Regions from separate parts of the Sphingobium sp. TKS genome, predicted to be linked through region 1. Evidence: predicted binding sites of a transcription regulator. Region 1 holds the regulator's gene; each other region holds the start of a gene.
What was found. The regulator LexA, encoded in region 1, represses DNA repair genes until DNA is damaged. The targets are predictions, from matches to a motif close to GTTCCNCNCTTGTTCT.

Region 1 (2,267 bases):
ACGGGAGATGGTCGCCATGTCGCGGTCCGGACTGCGAATGACGGCATGGCGACGCTGCGCGGGCGGGCGGGCAGCTATGTGCGGGAGGTCATGGCGGAAAGCGCGGGCTATGACGGCACGCTGGAGGCAATGGCGGCGTTGCCGCAAGCCCGCTGTTCTCCCGATCTTTGCGCCGTTCGCGTGACGGGCGGAGGCCGGAACTGGAACCTGCTGCTGACGCGAAGCAGCATGAAGATCGACAATGCCATATTGGCGCGGGATTGCGCGCGCGTCGATATCGTCGTCAGCGATCGGCGCCTGCCGGGGGTCTGCCGACCGCGCTGGTTGAAGGTGGATCGACGATCCCTGGCCGCAACGGGCGGCCTTGCCATCGATCTCGACCATGGCTCCATCCGCAGCGTGAAGACCGGGAATGACGAGCATCCCTGGGTCGCGCGGCCTTTGGGTCGACCGCGCGGATTGCCGGGTCGTCAGTTATAGCGCCGCAATAACCCCGCCAGCTTTCCCTGTATCCGGACCTGCTGCGGATTGTAGATTTGCGGTTCATAGGCACTGTTGGCGGGATCGAGCCGAACCTTCTGTCCTTCGCGGTGGAAATATTTGAGGGTGGCCTCATTCTCGTCGATCAGCGCGACCACGATCTGTCCTTCGCGCGCCACCTCGGTGCGCTGGATGAGCGCGAAGTCGCCGTCGAGTATTCCCGCCTCGACCATGGAATCGCCTGCCACTTCCAACGCATAATGATCTCCGGTCCCGAGCAGCGCCGCGGGGACGGAGAGCATATTCTGCCCCTCCAACGCTTCGATCGGCACGCCCGCCGCGATGCGGCCGTGCAGCGGAATCTCAAGGATGTCATTGGCGGCAGGCGGCGTGATCAACGCCGGTCCGGTCGCCAAGGGGGCTTTGAGCGGCGCAATGAGCTTGGGCGCGCGATGCATGGCGTCGGGAAGCTTGAGCACCTCCAGCGCACGGGCGCGATTGGGCAGGCGGCGAATGAAGCCGCGCTCCTCCAACGCGTTGATTAGGCGGTGAATGCCGGATTTGGACCGCAGGTCCAGCGCTTCCTTCATCTCCTCGAAAGAGGGGGAGACGCCTCCCTCCTCCAGCCGGGTCTGAATGAAGCTCAGCAATTCCTGTTGCTTGGGTGTCAACATCTCGCCTTGCCCTCCTTGGAACGTATGGGGAACGCATAGGAAACGGAAAGGGGTAAGTCAAGCGCCTGGTTATTATCCCTTTCCGACAAGTAGCGATATCCGCTATATGCGATCCCCATGCCGAAGGAGATTCGGCATGAAGGGGGCAAGATGGCAAAGTTCAGCCAATCAATGGAGCGCCTACTCTCGGTGGCTTCATCGCTATTCACTTTTTCAGGCTCCATCGTTCCGGGCACGATTTTGGGCATCGTGATGGCCTATCTTTCTCAGGGCGTGGGCCTCATCAATCAATTCGGCGCTTTTGGATGGATAGCCTGCGGCTTGGTGACGTTCTTACTTACCAGCATGTCCTTCGCACTATTCGCCAAGACGCAGCTCTGGAGAGTCGAAAGAAGGCATCGGGCACGACTGGACGGGGAGGGCTTAGATTTTGATCCAATGGCGCGGGTTTATCAGAATAAGAGGCTGTATTTACGCGATCTGGCGCCGCTTGGACGTAAGCGTGTCAACGGTAAGAAGTTTATTAATTGCGAGATAATCGGCCCCGGAACTGCTATCATAGGAATGAACACCGATCCTTCTAAAAGGATGAGTGTCATGAGTGATTGCAATACCTATGATGTGGATTGCATCGAGATAGACCCAAGCAGCCAGTCAAACTTGGCTATTGGATTTTGGGATTGCGACTTTGAAGGTTGTAACTTTTACCACATGACCTTGCTTTTCATGGGTAGATCCAACGACACGTTAAATTGGATAACTCCTGATTTTCGCCAAGGAAATTTGCTAGAGGCTCAAGAGCATGAACAGCAGAGTTAACGATCGCTTCGACCGCCTGCTAGACGCGATGGCCCACGGCCACGCGCCTGTTAGCGGGAAAAAGAAACCATCAGGCGATCCAGCATCAGATGCGGAACGTCGCGCATATTGTGACGAAACTCAAACTCAGCGAGATACTTCGGGAGATGCTTCGCGCTGACATGAATGTGGGTGCCGTTAATCCCGCGCTTTAGCTGCGCCCAGAAGCCTTCAATGCCGTTCACGGTGGTTCCGGTGGCGCTGACATATTGATCGGCGCTGTGGTTCACGGTCTTGTGCCCGTAGCCCTTGAAC
Region 2 (2,267 bases), 150 kb from region 1:
GGCTTGGACGAACGACAATTTTACACCAAAAAAACAAGCTTTCCGTAACGTAAAATTACAAATGTTCAGCAAGCGGCGCGCACAAAAAAACACCCCCGGCGCAAGGGAAAGGCCGGGGGTGCATCCAGGAAGCTGTCGGGCTCTCCGGGATCTCTTTCAAACTGTTACCAGCGAGACGACCTCGCACCGGCCGATCCGTACCGGGTCATCGCTGTGTCGATCATCATCATAGCGCCAGTGCCGAACGACCGTTTTTCCCATTCGATGATCCGTCGACCCGTCCCGCCCGGCAGCATCCACCGGGGATGAACCGACGACAGACTTCCACGAACGACATCAGCGTCCCTGCGCGTCAAGCTGCGCCCGCAAATTGGCCAATGCCCGGTCGTCGACCGTCGGCCGCTCGGGCGCCTCCTTCCCCTCGCGCAGCTTCCTGCGGTCCTTCTCCGGCGGCTCCACCACCCGCACCCGGACCGGCGCGTGCCCGGTGGCCCTGATCCCGAGTTGCTCCGCCGCGCCCCGCGACAGGTCGATGATCCGCCCCCGCCCGGCAAAGGGTCCGCGATCGTTCACCCGCACCAATATGGTCCGCCCCGTCTCCAGCGACGTCACCTCGACATAGCTCGGCAGGGGCAAGGTCGCATGCGCCGCCGTCACCGCCTTGGGGACGAAGCGTTCGCCATTGGCCGTCTGGCTGCCGGACTCATGCCCGTACCAGCTCGCATAGCCCAGATAGTCGTAACTCGGATCGGCGGCAGGCACATAGGTCACGCCCCGCACATTATAAGGCTTCCCCACGCGCACCGGCAGGTCGCTCACCGGCCGGTATTTGACGCCCCCGCCACAGGCCGCCAGCGCCACCGCAGCGACCAGCGCCCCACACCGCATCCGAACCGAAATCCCGCTCATCCCCCAGCCCTAACCCAGCCACCCGCCGGAGAAAAGCCGCCGCCTTTTCCTTTCACCGCGCAGACCCTATCTTGCGCCCGACCGGGCCTTGCCCTCAAAGAACAAATCTGGAACAACACGCCCATGAGTCTCACCACTATTTCCGTGCGCGGCGCGCGCGAGCACAACCTCAAGGGCGTCGACGTCGACCTCCCCCGCGACAGCCTGATCGTGATCACGGGCCTCTCCGGCTCGGGCAAATCCTCGCTCGCCTTCGACACCATCTATGCCGAGGGTCAGCGCCGCTATGTGGAGTCCCTCTCCGCCTATGCCCGCCAGTTTCTGGAGATGATGCAGAAGCCCGATGTCGAGCATATTGAGGGGCTCTCCCCCGCCATCTCCATCGAGCAGAAGACCACCAGCCGCAACCCCCGCTCGACGGTGGCGACGGTCACGGAAATCTACGACTATATGCGCCTCCTCTGGGCGCGCGTCGGCATCCCCTATTCGCCCGCGACGGGCCTCCCCATCAGCGCCCAGACGGTCAGCCAGATGGTCGACCGTGTGATGCAGCTCCCCGAGGGCACCCGCTTCTACCTCCTCGCCCCCGTGGTGCGCGGCCGCAAAGGCGAATATCGCAAGGAACTGGCGGAGTGGCAAAAGGCAGGCTTCACCCGCGTCCGCATCGACGGCGAACTCTACGCGATCGAGGACGCCCCCGCCCTCGACAAGAAATATAAGCATGACATCGAAGTCGTGGTCGACCGCCTCGCCGTCACTGACGACATGTCCACCCGCCTCGCGGACAGCTTCGAACAAGCCCTGAAACTGGCGGATGGCCTGGCCTATGTCGACCTGGCCGACGGCACCGTAGCCGACCTCACCTCTCCCCTCCCGCAGGCGGGAGGGGCCGGGGGTGGGCAAAGCGCAACCGCCGGCAAAATGAAAAACGCCGAAATCCCCGCCAACCGCATCGTCTTCAGCGAGAAATTCGCCTGCCCGGTGAGCGGCTTCACCATATCGGAGATCGAGCCCCGCCTCTTCTCCTTCAACGCCCCGCAAGGCGCCTGCCCCGCCTGCGACGGTCTTGGCGAACGGCAGTTATTCGACCCCGAACTGGTCGTCCCCAACGAAGCCCTGTCCTTGAAAAAAGGCGCCATCGTCCCCTGGGCCAAGTCCAACCCGCCCAGCCCCTATTATATGCAAGTCCTGGGCAGCCTCGCCAAAGAATTCGGCTTCTCCCTCGAAACCCCATGGCAAGATCTCCCCGCAGAGGTGAAAATCATCATCCTCCACGGCACCGCAGGCAAACCCGTCACCCTGCGCTTCGTCGACGGCAAGAAAAGCTATGAGGTCAAGAAACCCTTCGAAGGCGTAAT
Region 3 (2,267 bases), on a different replicon from region 1:
CTGGCCCGAGCGCTGGCCGCGCCCGGCGCGGCTGTTCGCGCGGCCTGAACCGATCGACACCATGGCGCTGCTTCCCGATCATCCTCCGGTCCATTTTATCTGGCGCGGCATCCGGCGGCGGGTGAAGCGGGCCGATGGCCCGGAACGCATCTATGGCGAATGGCATATGAGCGAAGCGGAGTGGCTCAGCGTCCGGGATTATTTCCTTCTCGAGGATGAAACAGGCGCGCGCTACTGGGTGTTCCGACAGGGTGACGGCATGGACAGCGCGACCGGCGGACAGGGCTGGTTCCTGCATGGGCTTTTTGGCTGAACACCAATGCCCTGTTGCCCTGCCAATGTGGGTTGATCATAGGCCTTTGAAATGGACGAAAAAGTGAAGGACCAGATTCTGCGCGCCACGGAGCGCGCGCCGCAATGGTTGCGCAATGACCTTGCCTCCAAGGATGCGGGCGTGCGCGCGCAAGCGGAGGAGATCCTTGCGACGACGATCGCTAACGCGCTGGCCAATGGAACCGGCGCGCCCGCGGAGGATTAGGGGCGCAGATTCGTTGGAGCCTGGGATGATGCGTGCCGTGGAGATTGCCGTGCCTGCGCTTCCTCTCCTCGCTATCCTTATGCTGATGGGATCTTCGGCGGCTCAAGCTGTCGATCATCACAAAGCTCTACGTGTCGTGTGCGCGCAGGGCCGCAGCTTTGGGCTTAGGATCGAAGGTCGGCAGGCGCATGTGCAACTGGCCGACAGCGAGCTGGTGCTCGTCCGCAAGCCTTCGTCGCTGGGTCAGCATTTTCGCAACGGGGACGCGACGCTGATCCTCGACGATGACTATGTCGCCTTTGTCCAGCGCGGTGACTGGGGCTGGCAGGATTGCCATATCGACCAGCCTTCCGGTTCAGATCGGTGACGAATCCATCTTGAATTGCTACGGAAAAGGCATAGCTTCAGCTTGTCGCCCCACTCTTGGAGCGACATCTCCCCTCAACCTCGGCCCCGCCGTTGAGTTAGGCTCCGGCGGGGATCCTTTTATCCTGGACCGATGGTGCCGACAGCGGCAGCATCGCGCTCAAATTGGCGGAGTGACCGCCGTGCCCGTTGACTCTCTGCCCATTGGAACAAATAGCGAACATATGCGCTATGATGTGAGAATCGGCAGGTGCCGCCATGCGATATGCTGAACTCCAATGCGCCTCGCATTTCTCCTTCCTGCGCGGGGCATCGAGCTGCGAGGAGCTGTTCACCCAGGCGGAAGCCTGTGGCCTCGACGCCCTCGCCATTACCGATCGTAACAGCCTGGCCGGAATCGTGCGCGCTCATGAGGCAGCAAAGGTCACCGGCGTCCGGTTGATCGTCGGTTGCCGGCTCGATCTTGCCGAAGGTCAGTCGCTGCTGGTCTATCCCATCGACCGATCCGGCTATGCCCATCTCTGCCGGTTGCTCAGCCGCGGCAAAAAGCGGGGCGGGAAGGGCAAGTGCATCATCGGCTGGGACGATGTCGCGGATTTTGCCGAAGGGCTGCTCGCCATATTGCTGCCCGGCGAGGTGGAGGAGGCGCAAGCCGTGATTTCGCGCTTCGCCAGGATCTTTGCCGGACGAGGCTATCTGGCGCTGACGCTGCGCCGGCGGCCGGGCGATCAACTGCGGCTGCACAATCTCTCCAACCTGGCCGCACGGCATGCGGTGCCGACGGTGATCACCGGCGATGTTCTCTATCATCATCCGCACCGCCGGGTGCTCCAGGAGGTGATGACCTGCACCCGTCATCGCTGCACGATCGATGAACTCGGCGCCCGCCGCGAACTGTATGCCGACCGCTATTTGATGCCGGCTGCGGAAATGCACCGTCTCTACGGTCGCTATCCCCAGGCGCTGGCGCGGACGCTCGAAATTGCCGACCGCTGCCGCTTCTCGCTCGACGAGCTCAAATATCAATATCCGGAAGAAGCCAGCATAACGGGCCTGACGCCGCAGGCGGCGCTGGAGCAGATGAGCTGGGAGGCGGCCAAGGTCCGCTATCCCGAGGGCGTGCCTGACAAGGTCGCGCGCCTGCTGCGCCACGAACTGGGGCTGATCGCAGAGCTTGGCTATGCGCCCTATTTTCTGACGGTGAACTCCATCGTCCGCTTCGCACGCAGCCGGGACATTCTCTGCCAGGGGCGGGGATCGGCCGCCAACAGTGCGGTCTGCTATGTCCTGGGCATCACCTCGATCGACCCCGAACGTTCCGACCTGCTGTTCGAGCGGTTCATCAGCCAGGAGCGGAAGGAGC

Region 2: uvrA (excinuclease ABC subunit UvrA) is a predicted target of LexA. The motif match lies at 1,008-1,023, and genes of this name have one in related genera.
Region 3: K426_RS28535 (error-prone DNA polymerase) is a predicted target of LexA. The motif match lies at 1,111-1,126, and genes of this name have one in related genera.

The regions. Positions count from the first base shown of each region.
Region 1 is NZ_CP005083.1:1,602,092-1,604,358, forward strand. Features, by position in the region: gene K426_RS08075 (ComEC/Rec2 family competence protein) at 1-480, shown strand, start outside; gene lexA (transcriptional repressor LexA) at 471-1,154, opposite strand; gene K426_RS08085 (hypothetical protein) at 1,305-1,973, shown strand; partial or broken gene K426_RS30245 (IS1595 family transposase) at 2,024-2,267, opposite strand, start outside.
Region 2 is NZ_CP005083.1:1,451,656-1,453,922, reverse strand. Features, by position in the region: gene K426_RS07310 (septal ring lytic transglycosylase RlpA family protein) at 337-909, opposite strand; gene uvrA (excinuclease ABC subunit UvrA) at 1,033-2,267, shown strand, end outside.
Region 3 is NZ_CP005087.1:11,628-13,894, forward strand. Features, by position in the region: gene K426_RS28525 (Y-family DNA polymerase) at 1-313, shown strand, start outside; gene K426_RS32030 (DUF6771 family protein) at 377-538, shown strand; gene K426_RS28530 (hypothetical protein) at 564-905, shown strand; gene K426_RS28535 (error-prone DNA polymerase) at 1,163-2,267, shown strand, end outside.